4 regions of the Paenibacillus sp. GYB006 genome follow, and region 1 is predicted to be linked to each of the others. Evidence: predicted binding sites of a transcription regulator. Region 1 holds the regulator's gene; each other region holds the start of a gene.

What was found. Region 1 encodes Rex, which represses fermentation and respiration genes when NADH is low (regulators of the CRP and FNR family bind a similar motif). Its sites were predicted from a motif close to TTGTGAAATATTTCACAA; they were not measured.
Region 2: PV403_RS15515 (lactate permease LctP family transporter) is a predicted target of Rex. The motif match lies at 4,017-4,034, and genes of this name have one in related genera.
Region 3: PV403_RS10265 (DUF1641 domain-containing protein) is a predicted target of Rex. The motif match lies at 2,202-2,219, and genes of this name have one in related genera.
Region 4: hcp (hydroxylamine reductase) is a predicted target of Rex. The motif match lies at 4,320-4,337, and genes of this name have one in related genera.

The regions. Positions count from the first base shown of each region.
Region 1 is NZ_JARBDA010000002.1:15,246-20,729, reverse strand. Features, by position in the region: gene PV403_RS05565 (hypothetical protein) at 1-250, opposite strand, end outside; gene PV403_RS05560 (cell wall elongation regulator TseB-like domain-containing protein) at 428-946, opposite strand; gene PV403_RS05555 (amidohydrolase) at 976-2,277, opposite strand; gene PV403_RS05550 (redox-sensing transcriptional repressor Rex) at 2,264-2,923, opposite strand; gene dinG (ATP-dependent DNA helicase DinG) at 2,957-5,484, opposite strand, start outside.
Region 2 is NZ_JARBDA010000006.1:113,492-118,975, forward strand. Features, by position in the region: gene PV403_RS15490 (hypothetical protein) at 1-191, opposite strand, end outside; gene PV403_RS15495 (hypothetical protein) at 207-500, opposite strand; gene PV403_RS15500 (restriction endonuclease subunit S) at 503-826, opposite strand; gene PV403_RS15505 (nucleoside-diphosphate sugar epimerase) at 860-1,147, opposite strand; gene PV403_RS15510 (L-lactate dehydrogenase) at 1,281-2,234, opposite strand; gene PV403_RS15515 (lactate permease LctP family transporter) at 2,277-3,911, opposite strand; gene galU (UTP--glucose-1-phosphate uridylyltransferase GalU) at 4,300-5,181, shown strand; gene PV403_RS15525 (glycoside hydrolase family 43 protein) at 5,307-5,484, opposite strand, start outside.
Region 3 is NZ_JARBDA010000003.1:333,065-338,548, reverse strand. Features, by position in the region: gene PV403_RS10280 (TVP38/TMEM64 family protein) at 1-308, shown strand, start outside; gene PV403_RS10275 (cupin domain-containing protein) at 324-848, opposite strand; gene PV403_RS10270 (DIP1984 family protein) at 1,074-1,538, shown strand; gene PV403_RS10265 (DUF1641 domain-containing protein) at 2,316-2,753, shown strand; gene PV403_RS10260 (NAD(P)/FAD-dependent oxidoreductase) at 2,791-3,972, shown strand; gene PV403_RS10255 (SDR family oxidoreductase) at 4,159-4,803, shown strand; gene PV403_RS10250 (response regulator transcription factor) at 4,834-5,484, shown strand, end outside.
Region 4 is NZ_JARBDA010000008.1:75,377-80,860, reverse strand. Features, by position in the region: gene PV403_RS17575 (cobalamin-independent methionine synthase II family protein) at 235-1,392, shown strand; gene PV403_RS17570 (SF0329 family protein) at 1,685-2,254, shown strand; gene hcp (hydroxylamine reductase) at 2,498-4,186, opposite strand; gene PV403_RS17560 (2-oxoacid:acceptor oxidoreductase family protein) at 4,399-5,421, shown strand; gene PV403_RS17555 (thiamine pyrophosphate-dependent enzyme) at 5,418-5,484, shown strand, end outside.

The DNA.
Region 1 (5,484 bases):
AATACGGATTTCCATCTGTATGAATAAGTTCAACTAGACCCCTTAGATTCGTTTGAGGCTCCAAATCGAGATTCAAAGTCACTTCCTTTGGGGTAATATCTATTTGAACATTGTTGACACCTTCGTATGCTGAAACCAACTTATCAATTGGTTTAATCATAGCCACCTGACGGTACGCAAACCAACCGCCAAACAGCAGTGTAGCAGTAACGAACAAAGATACTGCAATTGGGATGGGACGCAATTTCAAGTGACAACCTCCCTTACTTTTAGTCTTTTTGCTGTAAATAAAATCTATAAATATAGCATAACATATCGTAAGCATGAAATCTAAACTATGAAACATTTTTCTATGTTACCAAATAAAATAACCCCCGAGTGATCTATATCGACCATTCGGGGGTTATTTGTTATATCAATTTACTTCTTAATCGGGTAATTGATAACCATTACCTATTTCGGTTCCATCGCTGAATTGGTAGAACCGATACACATATTTGCCATCTTGCTTATAAAAGAGCTGCCATACATACGTTTTATTGTAGTAGCTTGGATGCAAATGAATAATCTCTATATTGCCTAACTCTGAAGCGATTTTGGCGTACATTTCATCTTCAGAAAAGCTATTCTCAATGAGTTCACTATGAACACTATTTTTACCACTAACTGGCTTATGATCCATTCCGAACTGGACCCAGACCATAATCGGCTTATTCTCGCTGCTCATGCCTTCGATCGTCCAATAAATCGATTCTTCTCCCCAAACCGACTTTTGTGTTTTTGTAACGGACGTAAGCTGTGCCTGTTGCTCTGCAATCGACACCGCGAGGTCTCTTTCCGCCCACTGATCTTTCATTACGTAAACATAAAATTGATAAATCCCAAATAAAATTAGTAATACGGTAAGAATACTAATGTATATCCATTTTTTTCGATTCCTTCTCAAGGCGGGACTCCCTTCTCACCCTTGGTCCGTTAGCGGGCTTTCAGTCCTTTAAATGCAGATTCTGCTTCTCGCTTAATACGTTCTTCATCTAAAGTAAGAGCTTCACCATCTTTTAACAACTGTTTGCCATCCACCCAAACATGTTTTACGTCTTTAGCACTTGCCGAGTATACAACATGAGAGATCAAATCTGAATACGGCAAAAAGTGCGCCTGATCTAAATCAATCGCTATAAAATCTGCTTTCTTGCCTACTGCAAGCGTCCCCGTGTCTTCAACATAGATCGATTTTGCTCCATATTCCGTTCCCATGCGAAGAGCTTCTGTCGCTGGAACAGCCGTTGGATCACCAGAGACTCCTTTATGGATAAGGGCAGCCAGACGCATCTCTTCAAACATGTCCAGATTATTATTGCTTGCAGGTCCATCCGTTGCTAACGATACAACAACCCCAGCTTTTAATAGATCCGGAACTCGAGCTACACCGCTGGCAAGTTTCAAGTTGCTTCCTGGATTGTGAGCTACAGCAACATTATATTTAGCAAGAATTTCAATTTCTTCGTCAGTTAAATGAACCGCATGCGCCACGAGGGATGGACGTGAGAAGAAGCCCAATTTCTCTAAGTGAGCAACCGGACGGAGCCCATAATCTTTCACGTTCTGTTCTACCTCTGCCTTTGTCTCAGACATGTGTGTATGAAGCGGCAGGTCCAAGTCATGTGCTGCCTGAACAAATTTTTCAATAAACTCAGGACCACATGTGTACGGTGCATGAGGAGACAGCATCGTGGTAATTCTGCCACTCGCTTGTCCGTTCCATTCCTTAGCAAAAGAAGTCGCTTCCGCAAGTTTAGAAGCTCGCAGTTCATCTGAACCGAATCCAATTACACCGCGCATCAGGCTTGCACGTATTCCCGACTCCTCTACTACCTTAGCCACTTGATTCATCTGATCATACATGTCAAGAAAAGCGGTTGTCCCCCCTTTAATCATCTCAAGGATCGACAAGGACGCTCCCCAGTATACATCGTCTGCCGTGAACTTCTCTTCCATTGGCCACATTTTTTCTTGAAGCCAAATTTGGAGTGCAAGATCATCCCCATAACCTCGCAGAAGAGACATTGCAGCGTGACCGTGCGTATTGATTAGACCAGGAATAAAGAGTAGATTATTCCCGTCAAAAACGGTCGTTTCTTCTTCACCCTCAGGGAGTTTCTCGCCTATGTAGACAATCTTATCATTCTCCACAAGCATATAACCTTTAACGATTCGCCATTCTGGATCACTAACTGCAAATTGTCCATTCTTAATAAGCCATTTATGACTTTTCATCTTCTGTTTCTTCCTTTCCTTCTTCGCTTTCCAGATAATAAGCAAGGCTTAATAGATCTGTTGTGAAATCGGCCGTATGAATCCGAATATGCGGCGGAGCTTTAATAATAATCGGTGCAAAATTAAGTATAGCCTCTATACCTGCTTCAACCATGCAATCCGCTACACGCTGAGCTTCAAAATCAGGCACCGTAATGATCCCAATCCGGATATTCCGTTCTTTCACTGTATCCTGTAACTCTTCCATTGGCTGTACCGTAAGTGTATTAATCATCGTTCCAATTTTTTTATCATAGGAGTCAAATACGGCAACAATCTTCATATTGTCTTTTACATAGCGGTTATAGTTAGATAAAGCTTGACCGAGATTACCTGCCCCGACGAGGGCAACATTGATGACTTGATCAATTTTGAGAATTTGACGGATTTTATCAATAAGATAAGCGACGTCATATCCGATTCCCTTCCGTCCAAAATCGCCAAAATAAGCTAAATCTTTACGGATTTGAGCTGGATTTAGATCCAGTTTAAGCCCGAGTTCTTGAGATGATACCGTTGTAACTTCTCTTTTGTATAACTCCTGCAGATAACGCAGATATACGGGCAGCCGACGAACGACTGCCTCTGAAATTTTATCCGACTTCAATGTTAACTCCCCCTTACATCAAAACACAATTTCTTATGTTCCGTCTGTTTCATTATTCGTTTCATGTTCCATCAGCCATTCACTAATCCTTGGAACCATCTTCTCCGTAACCATATGTTCCATTTTTGGACCTGGCAAGGAGTACAAAAAGTACTTTCCATAATAAGATTCAATAACCCTTGTATCGTAAACGATAACGATACCTCTGTCCTGTGCTGTACGAACGAGCCGTCCGAAACCTTGTTTGAACCGGATCACTGCCTGCGGAACAGAAAGTTTCATAAAAGGATTTTTCTTTTCTTTTTCCAAAAGTTCGCTTTTCGCTTCCACCACCGGATGGCTAGGCGGCTGGAAAGGCAGTCGCACGATCGCAAGGCAAGTTAAAGCTTCTCCTGGAATATCTACACCTTCCCAGAAGCTGCTTGTTCCGAGCAAAACAGAAGCCTTAGCCTCTTGGAACCGACGAGTAAGTTTTGTCCGGCTGCCTGTATCTACTCCTTGTCCAAGCACCGTGATGTCACTAGCTGCAAGTGCTTCTTTTAGTGGTTCATGCACTTGTCTCAGCATTCGATAGGATGTAAACAACACTAACATCCTGCCTTTGGTAGCCTTCGCTGTCTCTGCAAGTGAAGTCACAAGCATACTTACAAAGTGATCATCCCCTACACTTCCTTTTACGCTTGGAAAATCGCGTGGAATGACAAGAAGTGCCTGATCCCTATAATTGAATGGCGATGGCAGCAAGGACGTCATAAGCCTGCCCTTTTCCTGCGCTTCCGATAGTCCCAGCTGATCGATCATAAACTGAAATGACTTGTCTACAGATAACGTAGCAGAGGTCAGAATCACACTGTGTTTTTTATCAAAAAACAGTTCCTTCAAATGTGAACTTACATCGACAGGAACTGCGTATAGCTGAAGGGACTTACTTCTAAACTGACCGCTTGCTTCAAGCCAGTATACGGTGCCTGTATCGTCAAGCCGCATAAAGAGTCTCAAATTATCCCTAAGCTCTGCTAAGTCTCTGACAAGACCTGTGATATCCGTAATCAGACTATCTGATGCATAATCGTCTAGTTCTTCTCTCACTTCTCCAAGCAGCTTATCTGCTTTGCGCACCATTTCGCCTACTGTGACATAAAACTGATTTTCATGTTTTGAGATTTTGTCCCATGCTTTTGGCTTCGCCTGCGGCTTCAGTCTTAGTGAAAACTGTCCTGAGTCTCCCGGCGCAGCATCCATTCTCTCTGGTAACAGCTTAAATAACATATCACTCAGTGTATCCCATTCTTCCTTCGCTTCCAGAGCAAATGGGAACAACTCGTCAATAGCTGAAGTCCATTCCACGTATTTCTCATGTCCTGACTGATTGATTTGTTGACGAAGTGCAGGAAATTGACCGTTACGACTATCCTTAAACAGTCTCGTTAGAGTATGGACCACTGAGAAATATTTCATATGCATCCCCAGATGTTTACCAGCTACGTCTTCTAGATGATGAGCTTCATCAATCACTAGATAATCATAACTTGGAAGCAGTTGATGGCTGGCTTTCACATCTGTAAACAGTTTCGAGTGATTGGTAATCACAACATCTGCAATCCCCGCTTCATGACGCGCACGATGATAGAAACATTTTTTGAACCACGGACAGCTCCGTCCTAAACAGGATTCAGATTCGCTTTGCACGGTTTCCCAGAAATCTGTTCCCCGGTGGCTTAAGTTTAGTTCTTCATCATCTCCGGTTTCTGTTTGCGTGAGCCAGACGAGCATCTGAGCAGCAGTAAAAACATCTTCTTTGGGTGTAGCAAATTCTTTATTATTCAGCTTCTGTTCAAACTTACGCAGACAAAGATAATGACCACGACCTTTGAAGATCGCTGCTTTAAAAGGAAAAGGAACGACTTTTGTTAACAGAGGAAGATCACGTTCACGCAATTGTTCCTGCAGGTTTATGGTGTGTGTACTTACCGTAACCTTAGTCTCCTGCTTTACACTTTGGTAAATAGAAGGCAACAAATATCCGAGTGATTTACCTGTTCCTGTTCCCGCCTCAATCAATAAATGCTTGTCCTCATAAAGAGCTTTATTGACTTCGTCAAACATCATATTTTGCGCTTCCCTTTGTTCATAGTTGGGAAGTTTTTCTTTCAAATTCTGTTGAACCTTCTCCATATACTCGCTGAACGACTCATTTTCCAAAGGGTTCGGTGCACGCTCGTCCCGTGGCGGAGCAATCGTAGACCAATCATCAATGGCCAGCGCAAGTTGCCTGTAGTATTTCTGACCATCCAGATCCTGAATCGGCTCGCTTTCCTTCTCTGTCAGCAGTCCATCCAAAAACCAGCCGAAATCACTTTCCTCTGCAGGAAAGAGGTCCGAGAGACGCTGCAGTGTAATCAAAGGTAAGCCTCTCAGTTCGTCAATGCTTTTAAGAAATACATGGGCGGTTGCCAGTGCATCGCTATCCGCTTGGTGCGGTCTGTCATGTTCAAATCCAAATTCAGTTGAAACATAACCCAGCTGGTAAGAGGAAAGCGAAGGAAAACAAACTTTTAAAA
Region 2 (5,484 bases), on a different contig from region 1:
GAGACCTTTCGTTTTCGGTTCTTCTTTTTGATTATTGAAGAGGTTTTCTTTCTCAACAGAGATTTGGTCTTCCGCCCTGTCATCTTCTTTTTTTTCTTCGCTGATCCCCCTGATTTCGGCACCGAACGAGTTACCTTTTTGGCAGTACCTTTTTTTAAGGGTCCCGCTTTTGAAGACTTTTTTCTTTTCACCATCATTCCTCCTGTCTAAGCTCCGTCTTGGGATGCGCCCTTGCATGGCAATAGCTGATTTGCATACCATGGAGGTGCTGGAGTTCCCTTATTCAGTGGACTAAACTTGATCATCCCGGCCATCTCTGCCATCTCCAGTCGACAACGTTCAATAAGAAGCATATGCTCAGGTACGATGTCTTCGGTGGAGCTAATTAGCTCATAGCGATCGGCAATGATGGTCAATATCCGTGACAGTGCTAGCTGACTTCTTGTCATAGATTCAAGAAATGCGATTTTCGCTTCTTTTTCTTTGGATAGTAAATTCATCTCTACCCCTTACCGTTATCGTAGTCCATCATCATTTGATCAAAACCATTCTCTTCACTTTGATGAAGCAGTGCTTTCAAATTCTTGTTCAGTCCTGCTTCCATTCGGTTAATACCCTCGAGCAGTTCAATTAACTGCTCCTGTAATTTAAGGGAGACGGTTAGTTGATCCTCATGACTGTCATAGGTGGCACCACTTAAGTGGTTGACAGACCAGTTTCTCATCTTTTCTGCTTCGAGTGCCTTCGCTTCCAATATAAAGGAAATATTGTACTGGACTTTGACCGCAGCATCGAGCATTTGGAGCAGTGACTTCTCTCTGTTCATTTCCACGATCACCTGCCTTTAAAATATAGAAATTTACTCTTCATCAGCTACTGCCAGTTCCTTTACCAAATGAGAAATGGAATCCGCAATCATCTCTTGTAAATCAGCAAGTCCGCTGAGATAAGCGACAATCCCTGCATTCACAGAAGCAGAACCATCAAGCAAGCCTTGAGCATCTGCAAATTGCGGCATCAAATCTGGCATTTCATTCATGAGTTCTGCCATACGGACATTGACTTCTCGTTCCGCATCGAGTACTCTGGCGACTTGCTGATGAGCATGCGCCATATGTGCAAGCATTTCATCTAATTTGTTTTGCATGTCCCGGCCCCTCCTTATAAAATTTGAGATCGGTTATTTAATTTTTCGAAAGAACAAAAAAATCCCCGGCCTTCGCATTGCCTTAAGTAGCATATGCCGGGCCGGGGAACTCAGTTCCTATATATGGAGGGGATTAGCTATAAACTTTAGCGATCAATTCTTTGAGTACTTTTGCAGAGTGATTGAATTTCGCTTTTTCTTCTTCGTTCAGATCAATCTCGATGACTTCACGCACACCGCCGCGGTTAACAACGGATGGCACACCGATATATAGATCTTCTTGTCCATATTGTCCTTCAAGAAGCGAAGAAACAGTTAAGATACTGTTCTCATTACCAAGAATTGCTTTGGTAACACGAGCGAGTGCCATACCAATTGCATAGTAAGTTGCACCTTTACGCTCAATGATGTGATACGCTGCATCACGAACGTTGACAAAAATTTCATCAAGTTTAGCGCGGTCTTCTGGGTTATTACGACGCTCAATTACTTTATCAAGGGTTTCAATACCGATGGAAGCTTGACTCCATACAGCAAATTCTGTATCACCATGCTCACCAATAATGGCTGCGTGAACGTTACGTGTATCCACTTCCAGGTATTCACCCACCATATAACGAAGACGAGCTGTATCGAGAGTTGTACCAGAACCAAGCACACGCTCTTTTGGCAATCCGGACTCTTTCCAAGTTACATAAGTAAGGATATCTACCGGGTTAGAAGCGATTAGGAAAATGCCATCAAATCCGCTGTCCATGATTTCACGTACGATCGTTTTGAAGATTTTCGCATTTTTATCTACAAGATCAAGACGGGTTTCACCTGGTTTTTGCGGCAAACCTGCTGTAATAACAACAAGGTCAGCATCTTTGCATTCTTTATAAGAACCACTCCATACTTTGGTTGGAGAAGGTGCGAATGGTACACCATGATTAAGGTCCATTGCTTCGCCTTCGGCTTTTGCAGCATTTACGTCAACAAGAACGAGTTCCTCAGCAATCCCTTGGTTAATCATAGCGTAAGCGTAACTGCAACCTACTGCTCCAGTACCTACCAATACAACACGATTAATTTTATTACCTACCATAATAATAATCTCCCTTCAATCTCAAAAGCTGAATTTTTGTTCTTAATAAAGAGCCCAGTTTATTATCCCAACAACAACGAGTAAAATTACACTGATCTTGATTGTAAATTTAAACAATTCATTCTCTTTACCCGCAAGACCTACTGCCGCTGCAGCTACTGCTACCGATTGTGGCGAGATCATTTTAGCCATTGCACCACCCATTACGTTCGCAGCAACCATAGCTTCTGGCAAAATGCCGATTTGATTTGCCGTTACAGCCTGCAATGGTGCAAATAGAGATCCGCTGTTAACAACAGAACCGGTCAAGAATACCCCAATCCAACCCAGAATTGGTGCGAACAATGGGAAGATACTGCCCGTTGATGCAAAAGCAAGACCGAGTGTTGAAGACATACCTGAATAGTTACAAATGTAAGCAAATGCAAGCACGCTGCAAATGGTAATAATCGGGATGTACAATTCTTTAAACGTTTCTACTGCTGCTTCTTTAATGATGCTTCCTTTGATTCGATAAATCAAAATGGTTAGAAGCGCTGCAATGACAATTGCGGTAGTAGTAGATGAGAATAAATCAAGATTAAATACAGCAGCGTAAGGTGTCTCTTCCGGAACAACCGGAGGTTGTCTCAGAATTTGGTTGTGAACTCCTTTTATAGGGAAACTGAAGACCAGATTGTTAAGCGGTCCACCTGCTGCGAACAACGCTTTGACTGGTTTCAGTGAGAACAAAATAACCATAATCGTTAGCAAAATAAAGGGTAACCAAGCAAAAGCAACTTGTCCCAAACTATATGTTTCTTTCTTAACCGCTTGTTTCGTTTGTTTCGCTGATTCCTCTTTATCCAAACGGTAAATTTCTTTTGGTTTCCATACACGCAGGAAGAGTGCAAGCACAACCAGACTGACAAGGGCAGAGATAATATCTACGAGTTCAGCACCCAGGGTATTAAGTACAATAAACTGAGTGATAGCAAATGAACCTCCGCTTACCAGGATCGCTGGCCAAGTTTGTCTCATTCCTTTAAATCCATCAATTAAGTAAACCAACAGAAAAGCAATCATTAAACTGATAATCGGAATAACATACGATGTTCGGCTTGCAACATCAAGTCCAGAAAGTCCCGTAAGCGTAGCTGGTGTCGTAACAGGAATACCCATCGCACCATAAGAACCTCCGGCAATGTTAGCCACAAGACAAAGACCAGCTGCATATACAGGCTTGAATCCCAAACCAATCAGGATTACCGCTGTAATTGCCACAGGAGCACCAAAGCCAGCCGCTCCTTCCAAGAATGCACCAAAGGAAAAAGCAACAAGGAGTACTTGCAACCGCTGATCTTCGGTAATTGTTGCTATACTATTCTTGATTATATCAAATTTTCCTGTTTTTACCGTAAGTTTGTACAAGAAAATTGCTGCAAGTACAATTGAAGCTACTGGCCATAAACCAGCGAGTACACCATAGAAACCAGTACCAACCACTTTAACGAAAGGCATTTTATAGAAGAATAGAGCAACGCATGCTGCAACAACGATGCTGAGAATTCCTGCTACATAACCTTTCATTTTAAAGACCGTTAAAGCCACGATAAAGAATATGATGGGTATGGCAGCCACCAAAGCAGATAGCCATATATTGCCCATCGGGTCGTATATTTGATTCCAAACCCCCACTTGTATCCCACTCCTTAATCCTAATTGTTTAGATATTGTGAGCCGCGCTAGATTATCCTATTCACATTGCCGACAAAATAGAGATGCTTGTCTTCTAATCCAAGTATGTGAAAACTTTCACTTCGAAGTGATTAAAAAAAGCCGCTCATTTTCATTTATGATGTTTGTCACAATGCCCGGCCGCGTTTTTTTACTATAGCGATACTTATAGGTTTTGTATGTGATTTTCATCACACAATATAGATAATACATTATATTCCAGTGAACTATTTTCTAACTTTTTCTAATAATGAGATGATAATCCCCTCAAATTCCCCTCACTGTGACTTTATTCCCTAATCTTGATATGATGATCATAAGCAGATAAACTAGGAAGGTGATGAGATTTATGACAGTAAAAAAGGCAGTAATTCCTGCTGCAGGACTTGGAACCCGATTTCTTCCCGCTACAAAAGCCATGCCAAAAGAAATGATGCCAATCCTGAATAAACCAACCATTCAATATATTGTCGAAGAAGCGATCGCTGCTGGAGTAGAAGATATTATTATCGTTACCGGAAAGGGAAAAAGAGCGATTGAGGATCATTTCGATCATGCTTTTGAACTCGAACAGCTGCTTGCTGACAAAGGAAAATCCCTCGCTTTGGAAGAAGTTCTCTCTTCCTCTAACGTGCCCAATATTCATTATATCCGTCAAAAGGAACCAAAAGGTCTTGGCCATGCAATCTGGTGTGCTCGTAAATTTGTCGGAGATGAACCATTTGCGGTTTTACTTGGAGATGACATTGTTGTAAATCCTGTACCTTGCTTGAAACAATTGATTGATGAGCATGAAAAGGTAGGCGCTTCCGTACTGGGGGTCATGCAAGTACCCGATGAAGAAACACACAAATATGGAATTATGGAACCGCTTGAAAAAAGAGGTCGAAGTTATTCAGCACTGCGATTTGTCGAGAAACCGAAATCTGGATCCTCTCCCTCCAATCTTGCGATTATCGGTCGGTATGTACTGACACCTGATATCTTTCCGTTGCTGGAAGATCACCACATTGGTCTTGGCGGTGAAATTCAGTTAACTGATGCCATTGAGAGATTAAATCAAATTACGCCTGTATACGGTTACGAATTTGAAGGTAAACGATATGATGTAGGTGATATACTAGGATTTCTTGATACGAATATTGAATTTGCCCTAGCTAATCCTAAGTACCGCGATGAGGTATTACGCATGTTACATACCAAACTTGAGAATCCCTCTTTACAACGATAATTTTACAAGGATAGAGTATGTTTTGATTAAAATAAAGGAGTATGTCCCATGTTATGAGACATACTCCTTTTAATGTTTCTGCTTTGCTTCTTTAATCCGACAACATTCTGTGTTAGCCCTCAAATCTACTTTACTTCTTCGGGATAAGGATCAATCATACGAATCGTGCCATCCGAATTGTACGTAAGCTCCGCAAATTTTACGCAACGCTTGTAATCAATGCCGCCGGAAAGAGAACAATCGTGATAGAATAAATACCATTTCTCCTGGAATTGCACAATTGAATGATGTGTTGTCCAGCCT
Region 3 (5,484 bases), on a different contig from region 1:
AAAGTCTGATCTGGATCCGGCGTAATGCATTCAGTTATGTTTTTTTACTTGGCATGTTTCCGGTAGGGCCGTTCGTCCTTGTGAATATGGCAGCCGGTATTGCTCAAATGCGCCCACGATCTTTTTTACTTGCAGCCGTATTAGGTAAAGGAATCATGGTGTTTTACGTGACCTTTATCGGTACGAATCTAGTTGCTATTATGGAACAGCCCCTAATTTTAGTCGGTATTCTCTTGTTCATAGGATGCACGATTTGGATCAGCAGAATGATCGAACGATATTATACAGGGTCTTCTCACATACAGTGAGTTTGAGAGCTCATGTTAATTAGGGTTCTCTGCCTTTTTCCAGTGGACGAGCAGCGGACCCTCGGCACCTAGCAGGGGATCTTTGTCTGGAACCGGAACACGAGCGATTTCCCCGAGTACCTGCGGGCGTTCTTCTTTGTCTCCCGTGTGGGTATTGTAGGACATCCCATCTGGATAGGCACCTACCAACTGAAAATCGGGACTTGACTCCAGTTTTTTATGACCTGTTCCGGCAGGAAGGACAAGAATATCGCCGGCAGTTGCCGTCAGAATAATCCCTTTTTCTCCTCCGATGTGAAGTTTAACCGATCCTTTGATGACACCAAGTACTTCATGCGAGTTGCTGTGATAGTGATGGTACGGGAATACCCCGCCTGTCCAGCTGTTTCGCCAGTTATGCTTGTTGAAAATTTTCTCCGTATTCTGCTCCTCACCGCGTAAGGCTCCTGGATAGAGAATGACAGGCAGTACCGGGTTATTGGGAATCACCCCGTCATCTTTGAAGTAATATACACTCGTCTCTAGATGGGTCGTTTTCATAATAAACGCTCTCCTTTCGTAGAAATAAAGCCATGAATAAGGCTATTTGTGCCTCTAATCATGGCTTACATTTTAATATTCCAAAAATTACTATTAACTGTTATGTACCACACCTGAAGAAGCGTTAAACAGGCGTTCATTCGAGCGAATGTAAGAGATTGGATATCTGCAGACCAATAAGTTACAATTAGGATACCTTTAATATGTGGAGGCGTAACTACGATTATGAAACTTGCCGAAGCACTCATTCTACGTTCTGATCTACAAAAGAAAATCCAGGAACTTCGTTTTCGTTTGCGTAATGTGATTAAGATTCAGGAAGGCGAAGAGGCAGCCGAGAATCCGTCTGATCTTTTTCGTGAACTGAATGGAGTACTTGAGCAGTTTGAGTCCCTTGTTCAGCGAATTAACAAAACCAATTCACAAACGGAATACGGCGAGGGTATGACGATTACCGATGCGCTTGCACGCCGGGAGAAGCTCCAATTGAAACGAAGTGTGCTCAGTGATGTCATGGATACCGCGTCTATTCGTTACGACCGGTCCAGCAGGACAGAGATTAAGTTTATAACGACCGTTGATATCAGCGCACTGCAGAAGCAAATAGATGAACTTGCCAAAGAACATCGTCAGCTTGATACGCGTATTCAAGAGCTCAACTGGACAACCGAACTTATAGAATCGTCATAAAGTACGTTCAGACTAAACTGCAGCAGAGAAGTCCTAACGTTGGTAGTCAGTATGAAAAAAAGCGAGCATAAGCCTCCCAGCGGGTCAAGTCTGGATCTCATAAAATAGTGAAGGGAACCGGGCGCCCTATTCTTACAATTTAGCCCACGCACTATTTACATCCGTACAAGGTAATGTCACTTCTTACTACCATATGCTGATTTTTTCAACTGGCGAGGGCCGGGTGTGGGGACTATAGGACTTCTCTCTGCTCATCTGTAAGATACAAAGGATTGCTTATTTCAAAAAAAAACACGAATACTAAATCTATATTTTCCAAATAAATAGATGTAGTTAACAATGGTATTAATTAGTGCTGTATATAGTAGGAAAAGCGAGAATAAGTGACTTTTTCAAGCCTAAAAGCGAAAATTCATTGTATTGACAAAAATAGAGGTTTTGTTACAATGTTCACAAGGTATTCACAAGTATAGTTAGATTTAACTCGTGTTTATGTGTAATAAGTGTAATATTAGGGTATAGGTTCGTAATTGGCCTGTTCGGATAAATTTGTGATTGCGATGGAATAAACAACTATTCATTTTTGCAAAAGATCCATGAAGTACATCACATGTGTATGCTAAAGCTGCCTGTGCCGCTTGAAAGGACGCGGCTTTTTCTAATGTGTGAAAATTGTTACATTACAATTCAATGTGCACTCACGGGTCGTTCATTTGATTATCAGGTAGGGTCAAGCAAGCGGGCTTTTTAACCCAAAGTAAAGGAGGACGTTCTCTTATGTCACAACCGACTCAACAAGAGGTACCAGTAAACGGTGCAGCTCCTGCACAAAATCAGGATGTACTTGATCAATTGATGAAGCCGGAGGTTCAAGACTCTCTTATTGTTCTTGTGGAGAATCTGCCTAAACTGGCTGAAATGGTAACTGCTATGACAAAAGCTTATGATTTCGCTCAAGGCTTGGCAACAGATAAAGTCTTCGTTAACGACATGAAAGTCGCTCTTGGAGAATTTACAACGCCTGTTGTAGAAAAAGCAAAAGGGGTAGCATCCGCGGCTATTGAAGCTGGAGACCGTGCTCAAGCGGAACAGTCTTCTGTTGGTCTTTTCGGTATGCTCAAAATGTTGAAAGATCCTAACGTACAACAATCTCTTCGTTTTGCTCAAGCATTCCTGAACGTGCTCAACGAACGTCAAGGGCAAAAACAAGACTAAAAAGTTATTGATACGAAAGTAAGAACGGAGGATGGATATGTCGAAGCAAATTTTGATTCTGGGCGGAGGCTACGGCGGCTTGCTGAGCGCGCTGTCAGCGCGTGAGTATTTGTCCGCTGAAGAAGCAACAATTACAGTTGTGAACCGCTTCCCAACTCACCAAATTATTACTGAATTACACCGTCTTGCAGCAGGTTCCATCGCTGAGAAAGCTGTTGCACTTCCACTGGAGAAACTTCTTCGTGGTAAAGACGTTAACCTGAAAATTGACACGGTTTCCGAGATCAAACCAGACGAGAACAAAGTTGTAATGCAGAGCGGAACAATCTACAGCTATGACTATCTCGTAGTTGCTCTTGGTAGTGAAACAGCATTCTTCGGTATCCCAGGACTTCAAGAGTACAGCTTTACTCTGAAATCCGTAAACGATGCTAACAAAATCCGTGCACACGTTGAAGCTTGCTTGGATAATTACAAAAAAACCGGAAACAAAGCAGACGCAACGATTGTTGTCGGCGGCGGCGGTTTGACGGGTATCGAGCTTGTTGGTGAATATGCTGACATTCTGGATCATGTATGTAAACAAAAAGGGATCAAACGTGAAGAAGTACAGCTCTACAACGTAGAAGCAGGTCCTTCTATTCTTGCAGGATTCCCGCCAGAGCTTGTTGAGCGTGCTCAAACAAGTCTTGAAAAACGCGGTGTGAAATTCATCGTTGGTGTGGCAATCACAGAAATGCAGCAACACACAGTAATGCTGAAAGATGGAAGCTCCATCGAAACAAGCACACTGATCTGGACAGGCGGCGTACAAGGTAACGCAGTTGTAGCTAACTGTGGTATCGAAGTAAACCGTGGCCGTGCAACCGTAAAAGAAACACTACACTCTACTTCCCACGAGAATGTATTCATCGCGGGCGACAGTGCAGTTGTAATTCCTAGCGAAGGTGCTCGTCCTTATCCTCCAACAGCTCAGCTTGCTTGGCAAATGGGTGAAACCATTGGACACAACCTTGCTGCAACAATCAAAGGCGGCGATTTTGAAGTCTTCACGCCAGTCTTCTCCGGTACACTGGGAAGCTTGGGACGTAAAGATGCGATTGCTATGCTTGGCGGAAGCCAAACTCGCCTGAAAGGCTTGCCTGCAACGATGATGAAAGAAGCAAGTAACATCCGTTATCTAAAACATATCGATGGTTTGTTCGCTCTTGCGTACTAATCTATTTCGATAGAAGAATAGGAAGGCAGACGCCCATCATGGGTTGTCTGCCTTCTTTTTTTCATCTGATGAGGAGCTGCCAGCCTGCACTTCATCATGGAGCAGACTTGTTATATATCGTGCCTGAAGGGTAATTGAAGGGAGAGAATGGATGAATAAATTCCACTTTGAAGGGAGAAATGAATAATGAATGTTTTAGTAATTGGGGCAAACGGACAGATCGGGAAACAGGTTATCTCACAGCTTAAGGATGACAAAGAGCATACGGTAAGAGCCATGGTTCGTAAAGAGGAGCAGGCAGATGCCTTTGATAAGGCGGGTGTAGAACCTGTACTTGCGGATTTAGAAGGAACTGTAGAGGAACTTGCGCTTGCGATGAAGGGCAGCGATGCGATTGTGTTTACGGCAGGTTCAGGCGGAAGCACAGGTTTAGATAAGACACTGCTTATTGACCTCGATGGAGCTGTTAAAACGATGGAAGCTGCGGAGCAGGCAGGAATTTCGAGATATATTATGGTAAGTGCTCTGCATGCAGAAGATCGGACACGCTGGTCTGATCAAATTAAACCATATTATGCAGCCAAACATTATGCAGATAAACAGCTCGAACAATCATCTCTGCAATATACGATTTTGCGTCCGGGCGGGCTGTTGAATGAGCCGGGTCGTGGTAAAATAACAACGGATACCGAGCATGGAGAGACAAGCATTCCGCGTGAAGATGTCGCATCTGTTATTGTAGCGGTACTAAATGCAGAGAATACTTATAGAAAAGCGATTCCTCTTGTATCTGGAGAGCATTCAATTCAGGAAATTGTGCAAAATATATAACATTGCTTTGAATAAAGCGGAGGAGGAGCTATGAAACCATCCATTCTCATAGTCGAAGATGAAGAGAAGATTGCTAGGGTGTTAGAAATTGAACTGGAGTATGAAGATTATGAGGTCTCCAAGGCAATGAGCGGTACGGAAGGGCTGGAAGCTTTTCAAAATGGTGATTTTGATCTGGTATTACTTGATATCATGTTACCGGGTCTTAGCGGGATTGAAGTCTTGCGGCGCATACGCAGTCATGATGAACATATCCCTGTCATTTTGCTGACGGCTAAGGGCTCCGTAGAAGATAAGGTCTCCGGCCTTGATCTGGGAGCGACAGATTATGTTACCAAACCTTTTCAGATTGAAGAGCTGCTTGCCCGGATTCGTGCCGCCCTCCGTTTACATAGTAAAGTTCAGAAATCGAGTACGGCGGGAACAGAAGAACAAAATCAGAAACAGGAAGTATGGCTGTCTGCCGGTGACCTGAAGATGAATGAAAAAACAAGAGAGGTACTGCGAGCCGAAGATGGAATAGAGCTTACTCCACGGGAGTTTGATCTGCTGGTTTATTTACTTCGTAATCAGCGGCAGGTCCTGAACCGGGAGCAGATTCTCGAGGCGGTATGGGGGTATGATTACATGGGTGACACCAACGTGGTCGATGTTTATATCAGATATCTTCGTAAGAAAATA
Region 4 (5,484 bases), on a different contig from region 1:
TGTTCCTCCCATCCTATATTTTTCCTGAGTATACAGCATTTCTGTGGAACAAAACAATTCGTCTATATGACTCACCCTTTAAGAAAACGATAATAACTATAGGGTAAGCTTAGTTGCTGGTTATAGCTTTTAGCTATAACCAGGTATTACTTTTAAGTGTTATGTGGATCGTATTCCTCCATGCTAGAATCAAAACAATACATAACGAGATGTACAAACAAGGAGGAAATGTAAATGTGCAATAGATTTCAAATCGTAGGTAGCTTGCTGCGTCCGTCGGACTTATTAGAATATAAACATGAGATTGAACACCGTGATGATATCACTTATCCCTTTTACCAAGATTTCGAGGGATATGAGCAGTGTGAAACGGATGCAATTAAATCTGTAGTCGATAAAGAAATTAAAAATGGTGTATCCATTCTTACCGATGGAGAGTATTCCAAATCGATGTGGCATTTGGATTTTGTCTGGGGCTTTGAGGGAGTTAGCCGCTATATCGCGGATCATGGATACTTTTTCAGAGATACGGATGGAGCTTCAAAATATGAGACTCGGAAAGATATTGGACTACGTATTACAGGCGAATTAAGCGGTAAAAACCATCATTTCATTCAAGTGTATAAAGAACTACAAGCCGCTGCGGGTGACCATGAAACGAAGCTGTGCGTACCATCTCCATCCCATATTTTTGGGGAATTATCTTGGTCAGATAACATTGGCGGCGCGGAAGCCGTATATAAAGATCGACATGAGCTTAAAGATGGTCTCGTTAAGGCTTATAAGGAATTTGTAGAGGATTTTGCCGCTGTAGGAGGAAAAATTCTGCAATTCGACGATTGCCTATGGGAGCTATTTGCAGATGATAACCCGAACTCTCCTTATACGGGCGAGAATATCGATCAAGAGGAAGTGCAGGCTCTTGCTACCGAATTTATTGACATTAACAACACAATCATTGATTATGGCCATAGCTTAGGTCTCAAAATGTGGACACATAACTGCCGTGGTAACTATGATTCCCGTAATATGGGCGGCGGCTCCTATGCCAAGATTGCGAATCTGTTCTTGAAGCAGCTGAAATACGATCGCTTTTTCCTTGAATGGGATGATGAACGTGCAGGCTCACTTGAGGCACTTGCCGTTTTCAAAGATAAGCCTGAAACAGAAATTGTACTTGGATTGTTGTCTTCCAAAACCAATACGCTTGACGATGAGGCTCGTGTAGTCAGAATGCTTGATGAAGCATCGAAAATCATTGATAAGGATCGTTTATTACTTTCTCACCAATGCGGTTTTGCGTCCTGTGATGGCGGTAATGAACTCACGGAAGATGAACAGTGGGCGAAAATTAATCAAGGACAACGTATTGCAGCGCAATATTGGGGTTAGTTGAATCGATTTCATCATACCTTTGGTTGCTTTAGTCCTATGTAAATTTAAGTTGAAGAGGGAAGTAGATTCTCTCACACGGACTGTCGATGGTACTTATCGGCAGTCTTTTTTCTATGCATAGAGGAACGTGCTGAAAATTAAATAAAGTTATGATAGAATCGGGGGAAGGCCTGAATGGATGATACAAAGTGTTTTAAGTTAATGAATGTCTCATCATACGAAAAGAAAGCATAGAAAGCCGGGCAACCGCAAAAATAGGTAGTTTAGGCTTTAAGAAATAGGAGGATACATGTCCTGGAGTAAATTGAAGAAAGAACTGGAGAGTTTTCTCTGTCCTGCGTTAGTTGGAAGAGTCGAATACCGTGCAACAAGTTATCATTATTTACTTGGTAAATCAGGGAATTGTTATATTTCCGTTGATAAGAAGAATGTACTCAACATGAGTGATCCAAATAACACGATCAGATGGTATCAGACAGAACAGGAAATTAAGAGTGATTCAACTATTGAAGTCCCGATTAGCAATGAAGAGATTGAAGAGGTCAGACAAGATACGAAGGGAACCGTTCCGGAGGATCGTTTAATCGTAATTGCAAGAAAGAAGAAAATAACTTTACTTGCTAAGGAGCTTTTGACAGCCCAAGCAACCTTAACTAAATCTAATTTTGTCGTTGTAGCAACAAAGTACTTATCTACTTCCATAGAGGATAACCTAGAAAGCAATGATATCTTATTGAATGTATTAGCATTAATCGACAGACGAGTTGGGAAGAAACGAATTCTAAACATGTCCGAGAAGATAAAGTTAAAGCATCCCATTGTTCAGTATTTTTATGAACTACGGCGTAGTACATTATAATAATAAATAACTTTCATTATAGAGTATTCAAGAGTAGATGAACTAACAATTGTCTTGGATCTCTTAACTGTAAGTGAAATGTGAATTCACTGACTTTAAGTATAAAAAAAGAAGACAACAGGATGGTTAAACTGTCCCCCACAGGATAGACTCTTTTCAAAGTGTCTACTCTGTAGGGTACAGTTTAGGTCCTGTGAGTCTTCTTTTTTTGTGTTCGTTTAGCAAACAAATACGGGTTATTTATTAGGCACCTAGGAACATTTTCATGTCATCTTCTACATTAGTAATACCGCCGATTCCAAAGTTCTCTACGAGTACTTTGGCAACGTTAGGCGACAGGAATGCAGGAAGCGTAGGGCCGAGATGAATATTTTTGACGCCAAGATAAAGCAGGGCAAGCAGCACGATAACTGCTTTTTGCTCATACCAAGCAATGTTGTAGGAAATCGGCAATTCATTGATATCCTCAAGTTCGAATACTTCCTTCAGTTTCAAAGCAATAACGACCAGGGAGTAAGAATCATTGCATTGCCCAGCGTCCAGAACCCGCGGAATACCGCCGATATCGCCTAGATCCAGCTTATTGTATTTGTATTTGGCACAGCCTGCGGTCAGGATGACCGTATCTTTCGGAAGCTCGGCTGCAAAATCGGTGTAATAATTGCGGGACTTCATCCGCCCGTCACAGCCGGCCATGACGAAGAATCGGCGGATCGCGCCAGTTTTCACAGCATCGACGATTTGATCGGCCACGTTCATCACAGCAGCATGAGCGAAGCCGCCAATGATCTCGCCTGTTTCAAGTTCTGTTGGAGCTGGGCATTCTTTTGCTTGTTCGATCAGCGCAGAGAAATCCTTTGGAGCGCCATCCGTTCCTTCTGGAATATGACGGACGCCCGGAAATCCGGTGTTGCCCGTTGTATAAATACGGTCCTTATAACTATCCTTCGGCGGAACGATACAGTTGGTTGTCATGAGAATCGGTCCGTTAAAGGCTGCAAATTCGCTAGTCTGCTTCCACCAGGCATTTCCGTAATTACCTACAAAATGCTCATATTTCTTGAACGCTGGATAATAGTGAGCAGGGAGCATTTCACTGTGCGTATACACGTCCACGCCGGTTCCTTCCGTCTGCTTCAGCAGTTCTTCTAAATCCTTCAGATCATGACCGCTGATGAGTATGCCGGGACGGTTTCTAACCCCAATATTTACCTTCGTTATCTCCGGATTTCCGTACACGGAAGTGTTTGCTTCGTCAAGCATCGCCATTGCGTTTACACCGTATTTCCCAGTTTCCATCGTCAAAGCTATGAGATCCTGTACTTCTAGGCTATCGTCAAGCGTAGCTGCAAGCGCCCGGCGCATAAATCGGTTCAGTTCGTTGTCATCCTTCTCCAGGTGAAGCGCATGATACGTATACGCAGCCATCCCCTTGAGGCCGTATGTAATCAATTCGCGCAGCGAGCGGATGTCTTCGTTACGTGTGGAGAGGACACCAACCGTACGTGCTTTTTCATCAAAAGCAGCCTCGTTATCCGCTTCCCACACAGCAGCATCCGGGAGACTCGCAGCTCGGTCCGGATATTGTTCATTATAATAGCCTCGCACCTCGCCGCGGAGCGCAATCGCTTCTCTTATTTTTCCTACAAAAACATCGCGGTCAAAGTTAGCGTTCGTAATCGTTGTAAACAAGGAGTCCATGATAAACAGCGATATACGCTGTTCAAGCACTTCTGGCAGCCTTACATCCAGACTGAGATAAGAGATACCTTTCAGCAGATAAATCAGCAAATCCTGCAGGTTTGCCACATCATGCGGTTTGCCGCATACCCCGATAAGGGTGCAGCCATTTCCTTTGGATGCCTCTTGGCATTGAAAGCAGAACATGGACGGCTGATGGTTTAAGGTCTGCTCTGTCACGTTGTTTTTCATTATCTTTCCTCCTGTTTTCATGTCATTCTTTATCGTTTGATTCAGTATAAGTTTGCCCTTCAATTGGACTGTCAGAAGTCAGTATACCCCGCCCTTAAAGCCGTATGGGTGATTGGAATCACTATTTTTGAGGTTGTGAGTAAAATCACAACCCACGTTCGTCTCTTCTTTTAAACTGGTATCATTGACCCTAGAAGAAATGAGGAGAGAAGATGTCGATTTTACCTCAAAAAAATGAACTGGGATTTTATGAGATCCGTCTTGAATCCATCGGCGGGCTTGGTGCCAACCTGGCCGGAAAAATGTTGGCCGAAGCTGGAGTGACTGGCTCTGGTCTGAACGGTTCCAATTTTTCTAGCTATGGTTCGGAGAAAAAAGGTTCACCGGTAAAGAGTTTCGTAAGATTCTGTGATCCAGAAGTCGAAATCCGTGATCACAGTCCCATTGAGCAGCCGCATGTAGTCGGCGTATTTCATGAAGCATTATATAAAACAGTTGATGTGATAAGCGGATTAAGGCCTAATGGAACGGTGCTTGTGAACACAGCGCGAGAACTTTCCGAAGTAGCCGCAGATCTGAACATGACGCAAGGTACGCTGGCCGCGATCGATGCGCTAAGAATTGCCGTTGAGGAAAAAACGAAAGTCAATACGGCGATGCTTGGTGCCTTGTTCCGGATTTGCAGTTTCCTTAACCCGGACGATATGCGGCAGGTTATCCGTAAAACGTTTGAGAAAAAGCTCCCACATTTCGTGGAAGCGAATTTGCGTACTTTTGATAGAGGATATAACGAAGTCCAGTTCCTTTCTTTAGAAAATGGCACAGAGCTTATGGACCAGGCGGCCTTCGTAAGACCACAGCCCATCCTCGGATATGAAACGCAGGAGCGGGGCGGAATACTGAAGGTTACAGCAAACAGCGTACTGAAGGATCTTAGCAGCTCCCGGCAAGGTTATTTGCCGGAATACAAGCAGGAGGACTGTATTAACTGTGCCGCCTGCGATACGGTATGTCCGGACTTCTGCATCGTATGGGAACAGAAACCGGATAAACGCGGCAACCTGCAGATGTTTATGAAAGGCATCGATTATCAGTACTGCAAAGGCTGCCTAAAATGTGTGGAAGCTTGTCCGACGAGCGCTTTGTCTGCCATGTTGGAAGAGTCGCATTATGCGCAGCAGCACCGGGTGCCGCAATCATTCCCCTATATAACTGCGGAGGGAGTCAAATCATGAACATGCAAATGACAGAAACAACGGAGAAAAAGATGCCGGCCGCTCAGACAGCGGTCTTTGAAT